Regions from separate parts of the Streptomyces sp. NPDC053427 genome, predicted to be linked through region 3. Evidence: riboswitches for the same ligand, from Rfam matches in the RefSeq annotation. Region 3 holds a riboswitch; each other region holds the start of a gene.
The links. Region 3 has a riboswitch for thiamine pyrophosphate ahead of thiC (phosphomethylpyrimidine synthase ThiC). Riboswitches for the same ligand answer to the same signal wherever they lie in the genome.
Positions count from the first base shown of each region.

Region 1: another riboswitch for thiamine pyrophosphate. It lies ahead of thiO (glycine oxidase ThiO); the one in region 3 lies ahead of thiC (phosphomethylpyrimidine synthase ThiC).
Region 2: another riboswitch for thiamine pyrophosphate. It lies ahead of ACIGWZ_RS31110 (thiamine ABC transporter substrate binding subunit); the one in region 3 lies ahead of thiC (phosphomethylpyrimidine synthase ThiC).

Region 1 is NZ_JBITYA010000008.1:137,319-140,569, forward strand. It holds gene ACIGWZ_RS23075 (thiazole synthase) at 1-261, opposite strand, end outside; gene thiS (sulfur carrier protein ThiS) at 271-492, opposite strand; gene thiO (glycine oxidase ThiO) at 489-1,706, opposite strand; TPP riboswitch at 1,703-1,816, opposite strand; gene ACIGWZ_RS23090 (NAD(P)/FAD-dependent oxidoreductase) at 1,961-3,202, shown strand.
Region 2 is NZ_JBITYA010000012.1:244,028-247,278, reverse strand. It holds gene ACIGWZ_RS31115 (ABC transporter permease) at 1-293, opposite strand, end outside; gene ACIGWZ_RS31110 (thiamine ABC transporter substrate binding subunit) at 269-1,297, opposite strand; TPP riboswitch at 1,453-1,573, opposite strand; gene rlmN (23S rRNA (adenine(2503)-C(2))-methyltransferase RlmN) at 1,607-2,713, opposite strand; gene ACIGWZ_RS31100 (phosphatidate cytidylyltransferase) at 2,911-3,251, opposite strand, start outside.
Region 3 is NZ_JBITYA010000010.1:233,651-236,901, forward strand. It holds gene ACIGWZ_RS27515 (YibE/F family protein) at 117-1,469, opposite strand; TPP riboswitch at 1,540-1,696, shown strand; gene thiC (phosphomethylpyrimidine synthase ThiC) at 1,691-3,251, shown strand, end outside.

The DNA of each region.
Region 1 (3,251 bases), on a different contig from region 3:
GAGCCGGGCGGTGAGCACCGCCTCGCCCGCCGTGAAGCAGCCCGCGGTGTTCGGCAGCACCCGGATCGCATGCCGTTCCAGCACGGACAGCACCGAGCCCTGCACGCTCGGGTCCAGCCGCCGCATGGCGACCGTGGTCAGCTCCGTACCGGAGGCGATCAGCGCGCGCTCCATGACGTCGAGGCTGGGCGCGCCGCCGGTTCCCATGATCAGCCGAGAGGCGAAGGTGGTGTCACCGATGGTGAGCGGATCGTCGGCCATGTCTGCGGATCAGCCTCCCTGGACCGCGGTGAGCACCTCGACGCGGTCGCCGTCGCCGAGCGGAGTGGTGGGCCACTGGGTACGCGGCACCACGGTTTCGTTGACCGCGGCGGCCACTCCGGAGGGCGCCACGGTCAGCGTCGCGACCAAGCGGTCGAGGGTCAGGTCCCCGGGGATCTCGCGGGCCTCGCCGTTGACGGACACCGACACGGTGGACGCGGGGGCGCTCATACGGGCTGCTCCTCTGGGACGCGGGCGCGCTCGGCCTCTTGGGCGGTGAAGCGCGCGGGGGAGAACGGGCGGGCCTCTTCCGGCAGGCGCCCGGTGGCCAGCGACTCGGCCATCACCTCGCCGGTCACCGGCGTCAGCAGGACACCGTTGCGGAAATGCCCGGTGGCCAGCTGGAGGCCGGGCAGCTCGGTCGGCCCGAGCAGCGGGGCGTTGTCGGGGGAGGTGGGGCGCAGCCCCGCGCAGGTCTCCACCAGCGGCAGCTCGGTGATGCCCGGGACCAGCTCGTGCGCGTCCCGCAGCAGCTCGTAGACCCCGCCCGCGGTGACGGTGGTGTCCCAGCCCAGCTCCTCGCTCGTGGCGCCCAGGACCAGCTCGCCGGTCGCGCGGGGCACCAGGTAGAGGGGATTGCCCCGTACGACGGCCCGTACGGTGCGCGACAGGAAGGCAGGGCTCCCGGCCGGCACCGCCGGCAGCCGCAGCCGCAGCACCTGCCCCTTGACCGGACGCACCGGAGGCACCACGGCCTCGGGCACCCCGGCCAGCCGCCCGCTCCAGCTGCCCGCGGCCAGCACGACCTGACCGGCCGGCAGCCGCCCGCCGCCGGCGAGTTCGACGCCCGTGGCGCGCCCGCCGTCGACCGTCAGCCGCTCCGCCCGGTTCCGGTGGAAGACCACGCCGGCGCGCTCACAGGCGATCAGCAGGGCGCTCGCCAGGCGGCGCGGATCCACCTGGTGGTCGCCGTCGACTCGGAGGCCGCCGCGTACCCCGGGGGCCAGCATCGGCTCCAGACGGCGGCATTCGCGCCCCGTGAGCCACTGCGAGTCCAGCCCGGAGCGGGTCTGCAGGGCGTGCAGTTCGCGCAGATGGGCGCGGTCGTCGGCGTCCAGCGCCACGGCCAGGGTGCCGCACCGCCGGTAGCCGATCCGCTGCCCGCTGGCCTCCTCCAGCTCGGCGGTGAAGTCCGGATAGCGCCGGGCCGAGGCCAGGTTGAGGCCGAGCAGGGTCTGCTCGCCGTAGTGGAGTTCGGTGACCGCGGCCAGCATGCCGGCCGCGACCTGCGCGGCGCCGCCGCCGGGCGCGGGGTCGACCACGGCGGCCGTCAGTCCGCGGCCGGCCGCCCGCCAGGCGGTGACCAGCCCGATGATGCCGCCCCCGATGACCAGGACATCGGGGTGGCCGGTGGCGGGCACGGATGGTGTGGCAGGTGGAGGCATGAGCGTCCAACCCCTCCCTTCGCCGGCATGACCCGGATCAGGTTCGTACGGTCGGAGGCCGGCCAGCCTCCCTCTCAGCCCGGTACGTCCGGGCTCCCGCGAGTGCGTGTACCCGTCACCCTAATACGGGCCCGCGACGCGCCGTAAGGGAGCGCCCCGGGGCGGCGGCCCGGCGTCACCGTCCGTGACGCTGTGTCAGAGATCTCCTTGCGCGCTGCTGCGGACGGCCTTCCCCACCGTCCTACAGTGAGCGGGTGAGCGAGCAGAGCAAGTCCTCCCGGACCCCTGACCACACGCCGCGCGTCGTGATCGCCGGCGCGGGAATCGCGGGGGTGCAGACCGCGGTCGCCCTGCGCGAGGCGGGCTGGCGCGGCGCGATCACCCTGCTCGGCGACGAGCCCCACCAGCCCTACGACCGCCCGCCGCTGTCCAAGGCGCTGCTGCTCGGCAAGGCCGACGGCACCGCCTTCGACGTCGACTTCGCCGCCCTCAGCATCGACCTGCACCTCAGCCGCCCGGTCACCGCGCTGCGCCCGGACGCCCATGAGGCCGACACCGCCGAGGGCCCGATCGGCTACGACTACGCGGTGCTCGCGACCGGCGCCGCCCCCGTCCTGCTGCCGGGCAGCGAAGGGGTGCCCGGCGTCCATCTGCTGCGCACCCTCGACGACGCCGAGCGGCTGCGGCCGGTACTCGCCGCCCGGCGCGACATCGTGGTCGTCGGCGCGGGCTGGATCGGCGCGGAGTTCGCGACCGCGGCCCGCGAGGCGGGCTGCTCGGTCACCGTCGTCGAGGCCGCCGACCGTCCGCTGGCCGGTGCCCTGCCCGCCGAAGTGTCCGCCCATATGACCGCCTGGTACGCGGACGCCGGGGCCGAGCTGCGCACCGGCGCCCGGGTCGCCGCCGTCGAGCCCGGCGCCGTCACCCTCGCGGACGGCAGCACGCTCCCCGCCGACGCCGTGGTCGTCGGCATCGGCGCCCGGCCCGCGACCGGCTGGCTGGCCGGCTCCGGCGTCGCCGTGTCCCCCGAGGACGGCTCCGTACTCGCCGACGAACAGCTGCGCACCTCCGCCCCCGATGTGTACGCGGTCGGCGACTGCGCCTCCTTCCCCTCGGCCCGCTACGGCCGCCGCCTGCTGATCCACCACTGGGACAACGCCCTCCAGGGCCCCCGCGCGGTCGCCGAGAACATCGCGCGCGGCGAGGCCGAGGGCGTGGTCTACGACCCGGTCCCGTACTTCTGGTCCGAGCAGTTCGGGCGGTTCGTGCAGTACGCCGGCCACCACGAGGGCGCCGACGAGATGATCTGGCGCGGCGACCCGTCCGGCGCCTCCTGGTCCGTGCTGTGGCTGCGCCGGAACCAGCTGGCGGCGCTGCTCGCGGTCGGGCGCCCCCGGGACCTGGCCCAGGGACGCAAACTCATCGAGAAGGGCGCCGCCCTCGACCGCGGCCGGGCCGCGGACGCCGCACTACCGCTGAAATCGGCGATGAAGTAGCGGGACGGAAGCGGCGCCGGCAGCGGGGTGGAAGCGGGGCGAAAGCGGC
Region 2 (3,251 bases), on a different contig from region 3:
ACATACGCGCCGGGCAGGGCGATCAGCAGCGTCAGCGCGGTCGAGGCCGCCGCCTGCCAGACGGTGAACCACAGCACATGCAGGACATCGGGATCGCCCAGCACCGCACCGATCCGGCCGAGCTGCCAGCGCCCGCCGTCCTTGAGGCCCCGCCCGACGATCGCCACGACCGGATACGCGAAGAACAGCGCGAAGAAGACGAGCGGCAGGGCCATCAGGCCGAGCCGCACCGCCGTTCCCCGTACGGGCCTCCGGCGCAGGCCGCGGGTCACTTCAGAACGAGCGAGGACCACTGCTTGATCCACTGTTCGCGGTTCTTGGTGATGGTCTCCGGGGCCAACGCCGCCGGCTTGTCGATCGTCGCGCCGTACTTGGTGAACAGCGCCGGCTCCTTGGCGTCCTCGAGGGCCGGGTTGACGAACATCTGCAGCGGCATGTCCTCCTGGAACTTCTTGCTCAGCAGGAAGTCCAGCAGCGCCTTACCGCCCTTCTCGTTCTTCGCGCCCTTGAGCAGACCGCCGAATTCGATCTGCCGGAAGCAGGTGCCGGTCGCGACACCGGTCGGCGCCTGCCGGGGCTCCGGCTTCTTGCCCAGGACCTCGGCGGGCGGGCTGGAGGCGTAGGAGACCACCAGCGGCTTGTCGCCCTTGCCCTTGCCGGCCGCGGAGCCCGAGAACCGCTCGGAGTACGCCTGTTCCCAGCCGTCGACGACCTCGACGCCGTTGGCCCTGAGCTTCTTCCAGTAGCCCTGCCAGCCGCTCTCGCCATACCTGGCGATGGTGCCGAGCTGGAAGGCGAGTCCCGGAGAGGACGTCGCGGAATTCTCCGTGACCAGCAGCCCCTTGTACGCGGGCTTGATCAGATCGTCGAAGGTCTTCGGCGGCGCGATCTTGTGCCGGGCGAAGTAGGCGCGGTCGTAATTGACGCAGATGTCACCGTAGTCGAGCGGCGTGACACGGTGCTTGCCCTTGTCGAGCTGCAGGTAGGCAGGCACCCCGTCCAGTCCCTTGGCCTTGTACGGGCTGAAGAGGTCTTCCTTCAGGCCGCGCGAGAGCAGGGTGTTGTCGATGCCGAAGAACACATCGCCCTGCGGATTGCCCTTGGACAGGACCGCCCGATTGACGGCCTGTCCGGCATCCCCGCCCGGGAGCACCTTGACCTTGTACCCGGTCTCCTTCTCGAAGGCGGCCAGCACCGACTTCGACGCGCGGAACGAGTCATGGCTGACGAGCGTGACGGTCTTGGCATCCGCACTGCCGCTGCCGCCCGAGCTGCCGCAGGCAGCGAGAGTGGTCATGCCGACCGCGGCGGCGAGCGCTGTCGCGGTGATCCTGCTGATGGTGCTCACTGATTTCCTCCTGGCTGGCCAGGAAGAGACGCGGCCCCGCCCGGTGTCCACGGCCTTCGACGTCGGGCGACGCAAGGCAAGCGGACGCGGGCAGGGCGCAACAGCATGAGTGACGACCGAACTTCCTACCCGGAATGACCCGGGCGAGGTTCAAGGGTCTGCGGGCACCGTAGGTCTACGACGCTTCCGCACTCTCAGCGCTGTGGCGCTCCCCTGTCGGATTGTGCATTTGTTCGATCACACGGTACCAGCGAGCGGTCAGCGTTCCGAGGCCGCGAGCTGCCCGCAGGCGCCGTCGATCTCCTGGCCGCGGGTGTCCCGGACGGTCACCGGCACGCCGTGCGCCTCGATGGCCCGCACGAACGCCAGCTCGTCCTCGGGCCGCGAGGCGGTCCACTTCGACCCCGGCGTCGGATTCAACGGGATGAGGTTCACATGGACCCGCTTGCCCTTGAGCAGCCGACCCAGCAGGTCACCACGCCACGCCTGGTCATTGATGTCGCGGATCAGGGCGTACTCGATGGAGATCCGGCGGCCGGACTTCTCGGCGTACTCCCACGCCGCGTCCAGCACCTCGCGCACCTTCCAGCGGGTGTTGACGGGGACGAGCGTGTCGCGCAGCTCGTCGTCCGGCGCGTGCAGCGAAACCGCGAGCCGGCATTTGAAGCCCTCGTCCGCGAACCGCAGCATCGCTGGGACGAGGCCGACGGTGGAGACGGTGATGCCGCGCTGGGACAGCCCCAGGCCGTCGGGCTCGGGGTCGGTCAGCCGCCGGATGGCGCCGACCACCCGCTTGTAATTGGCGAGCGGCTCGCCCATCCCCATGAAGACGATGTTGGACAGCCGTGCCTGGCCACCGGGGACCTCACCGTCGCGCAGGGCACGCATCCCGTCGACGATCTGGTGGACGATCTCGGCGGTGGAGAGGTTGCGGTCCAGCCCCGCCTGGCCGGTGGCGCAGAACGGGCAGTTCATACCGCAGCCGGCCTGCGAGGAGATGCACATGGTGACCCGGTCCGGGTAGCGCATCAGGACGGACTCGACGAGCGTGCCGTCGTGCAGCTTCCACAGGGTCTTGCGGGTGGTGTCGTCGTCGCACGAGATGTGCCGTACGACGTTCATGAGGTCCGGCAGCAGCTCCGACGCCAGCTTTTCGCGCGCCGCCGCCGGGATATCGGTCCACTGCGCCGGGTCGTGCGCGTAGCGGGCGAAGTAGTGCTGCGAAAGCTGCTTGGCGCGAAACGGCTTCTCGCCGATCGCGGCCACCGCTTCGCGGCGCTCGACGGGGCTGAGATCGGCAAGGTGGCGCGGGGGCTTCTTGGCTCCGCGCGGCGCGACGAAAGTGAGTTCTCCGGGTGCAGGCATGGTGCTTCCAGTGTCGCAGACGCGCGAAGAGGGGCCCGCCACGTAGTGCGGCAGGCCCCTCTGAGCGCCGGAACCCCCTCGTACGCAGCGGAAACGCGAGGGGAGCGGGTGGGGTTCGGGCGAGGATCGCAACGCCGGGGCCCGCGCCGCCCCGTGCGCGGAAGGCGCCCGGAGCGGCCGGGTGGGCGGAGGGCGGTTCAGCCGGAGCCGACGAAGACCACGAACAGCAGCCAGACGACCGGCGCGGTCGGCAGAAGGGAGTCGAGGCGGTCCATGATGCCGCCGTGGCCGGGCAGCAGGGTGCCCATGTCCTTGATGCCGAGATCCCGCTTGATCATGGATTCACCCAGGTCACCGAGGGTGGCGCTGGCCGCGACGGCGAGACCGAGCAGCAGGCCCTGCCACCAGGCGCCGTCCTTGATCAGGAACTCCATGCACAGCGCGCCGGCGACCATCGCGAAGAGCAGCGCGCCCAGCAGTCCTTCCCGGGTCTTTCCGGGGCTGATGCGCGGCGCGAGCTTGTGCGTGCCGAAGCGCC
Region 3 (3,251 bases):
TCACCGTCCTGCGCGCTGAGCGCCGTCCGCGTTCACCGCCTCCCGCACGCACCGTCGTTCACGGCGTCACCCGTTACGGCGGTCGGCCCTCACGGTGGTCATCGCATACGCGGCGGTCATCGCTTACGGCGCCTGCCGCGCGAACCGCGCCGCCCGGACCGACCGTCCGCAGCGGCCGGCGACATCCCCGACGCGGGCCTCGGCATGCCCTGTTCCGGGCGGTCCGCGGAGACCACCAGCGCCGCCAGCAGTGTCGTCAGCGGCACTGAGGCGACCAGCCCGATGCTGCCCACCAGCGTGCGCACGATCTCCTGAGCGACGACCTCACTCGTGGCGACCGTTCCGACGCTGCTCTGTGCGATCGAGAACAGCAAGAGCAACGGCAGCGCCGCACCCGCATAGGCCAGTACGAGGGTGTTCACGACCGACGCGATGTGATCCCGTCCGATCCGCATCGCGGCGCCGTACAACGTGCGCCAACTCGCCGACGGATCCGCCTCCTTCAGCTCCCAGACCGCGGCGGTCTGGGTCACCGTCACATCATCGAGCACGCCCAGCGACCCGATGATGATCCCCGCCAGCAGCAGGCCGCGGATCTCGATGCCCGGGTAGAGGCCGTGCACCAGTCCGGTCGTGTCGTCCGTATTGCCGGTCAGCAGCGCCCACCCGGTGAACACCGAGCCGAGCAGGCTGATCAGCAGCAGCGAGGCGAGCGTGCCGAGCACGGCCACCGATGTGCGGGCCGTCAGACCGTGGCACAGATAGAGCGCGATCAGCATGATCGCGCTGCCGCCGACCACCGCCACCACCAGCGGATTGGAGCCCTGGAGGATGGCCGGCAGGATGAACAGCGTCAGCACCAGGAAGCTCGCCATCAGCGCGACCAGCGCGAGCACCCCGCGCAACCGGCCGACGAGCACGACCGCAAGCGCAAAGATGGCGGCCAGTACCCACATCGGGAGCGTCCGGTCGACATCGCTGACCGAGTACTGCAGATCCTTCGGGGCCTTGGGGGAGTACGCCACCACCACGCCCTGGCCGGCCGTGTAGTGCCGCAAGGCGTCCGGCGTCACCACCGTCCGGAAGGTGCGCCCGGCGTTCTCTCCCGTAGTGACCTTGATGGTCGCCTGCTGGCATTCTTTGCCCTTCGGCGCTCCCCCGGACGGCGGCTGCCCCTGCGCTCCCGGTGGCTGGGACTGTGGCTCGGCATGCACATCCGCGCAGTTCACCTCCTCCACTTTGATCACCCGGGCCTGCTCCGTGGGCTGGTCGAAGCCGACGCCGGACGGCTTGTGCGGCGGGGCGCCGCCCGGCCACAGCACCACCAGGCCGACCGCCACCGCGGCCGCGAACGGGATCAGAACCGCCGCGATGACCTTGCGCAGATGACGGGAGACGGGCGCGGCGGGCCCATGGCCGTGCGCATGCGAGTGCGCTGCGGAACGGTGACGCGGCTCGGGAGAACTCACCCCCCGATCATTGCAAGAACTTCGGGGCCCCCTGTTCACCTCGGCGCACCGGCCGCTACCTTGGTGGCACCTTTGCAATCGCGGGAGCTCGGAGCACCGGGCTGAGAGGGCGCTGACCTTCGTCCCAGCGACGTTTCACGTGAAACGTCGGCGGACGGAAGCCGCTGCGTCGACCGCCGAACCTGTTACCGGGTAATGCCGGCGTAGGGAGTTGGGTCTTTATGACTCTGCAGGATGCACGCACGCCTGAAAACGCTCAGGACGGCAGCCAGAACGGTGCCCCCGACAGCAGCCAACCGCTGATCGGCTGGCACAAGGGCTATGTCTCCGGTTCGCGGCCCGATCTACGGGTCCCCGTCCGGAAGGTGCACCTCACCAACGGCAAGGACGTGACGCTCTACGACACGTCCGGGCCGTACACCGACCCGAACATCGACACCGACGTCCGCCGGGGCCTCGCGCCGCTCCGGGAGAACTGGATCATCGCCCGCGGCGACACCGAGGAGTACGCGGGCCGCCCCATGCGGCCGGAGGACGACGGCCTCAAGCACACCTCGCCGCGCGGCGGCCTCAAGAACCTCGACGCGGTCTTCCCCGGCCGGCCGCGCCAGCCGCGCCGCGGCCGGGGCGGCGCCGCGGTGACCCAGCTCGCCTACGCCCGGCGCGGCGAGATCACCGCGGAGATGGAGTACGTCGCCCTCCGCGAGAACGTCAGCCCCGAGTTCGTGCGGGACGAGATCGCGGCCGGCCGCGCCGTACTGCCGGCCAACATCAACCACCCGGAGATCGAGCCGATGATCATCGGCAAGAACTTCCTGGTGAAGGTCAACGCCAACATCGGCAACTCGGCCGTCACCTCCTCGATCGAGGAGGAGGTCGACAAGATGACCTGGGCCACCAAGTGGGGCGCCGACACGGTCATGGACCTTTCCACCGGCCGCAACATCCACACCACCCGCGAGTGGGTGCTGCGCAACTCCCCCGTCCCCATCGGCACCGTCCCGCTCTACCAGGCTCTGGAGAAGGTCGACGGCAAGGCCGAGGAGCTGACCTGGGAGATCTACAAGGACACCGTCATCGAGCAGGCCGAACAGGGCGTCGACTACATGACGGTGCACGCCGGTGTGCTGCTCCGCTACGTGCCGCTCACGGCCCGCCGTAAGACCGGCATCGTCTCCCGCGGCGGTTCGATCATGGCCGCCTGGTGTCTGGCCCACCATCAGGAGTCGTTCCTCTACACGCACTTCGAGGAGCTCTGCGAGATCCTCGCCTCCTACGACGTCACCTACTCGCTGGGCGACGGCCTGCGCCCCGGCTCCATCGCGGATGCCAACGACGAGGCCCAGTTCGCCGAGCTGCGGACGCTGGGCGAGCTCAACACCATCGCCAAGCGGCACGGCGTCCAGACGATGATCGAGGGTCCGGGACACGTCCCGATGCACAAGATCAAGGAGAACATCGACCTCCAGCAGGAGATCTGCGAGGAGGCCCCGTTCTACACGCTCGGCCCGCTGACCACCGACATCGCGCCTGCGTACGACCACATCACGTCCGGTATCGGTGCCGCGATGATCGCCTGGTGGGGCACCGCGATGCTCTGCTACGTCACGCCGAAGGAGCACCTGGGCCTGCCCGACCGTGACGACGTCAAGACCGGCGTCATCACGTACAAGATCGCGGCCCATGCGGCGGACCTCGCCAAGGGCCACCCGGGCGCCCAGGACTGGGACGACGCCCTCTCCGACGCGCGCTTCGAGTTCCGCTGGGAGGACCAGTTCAATC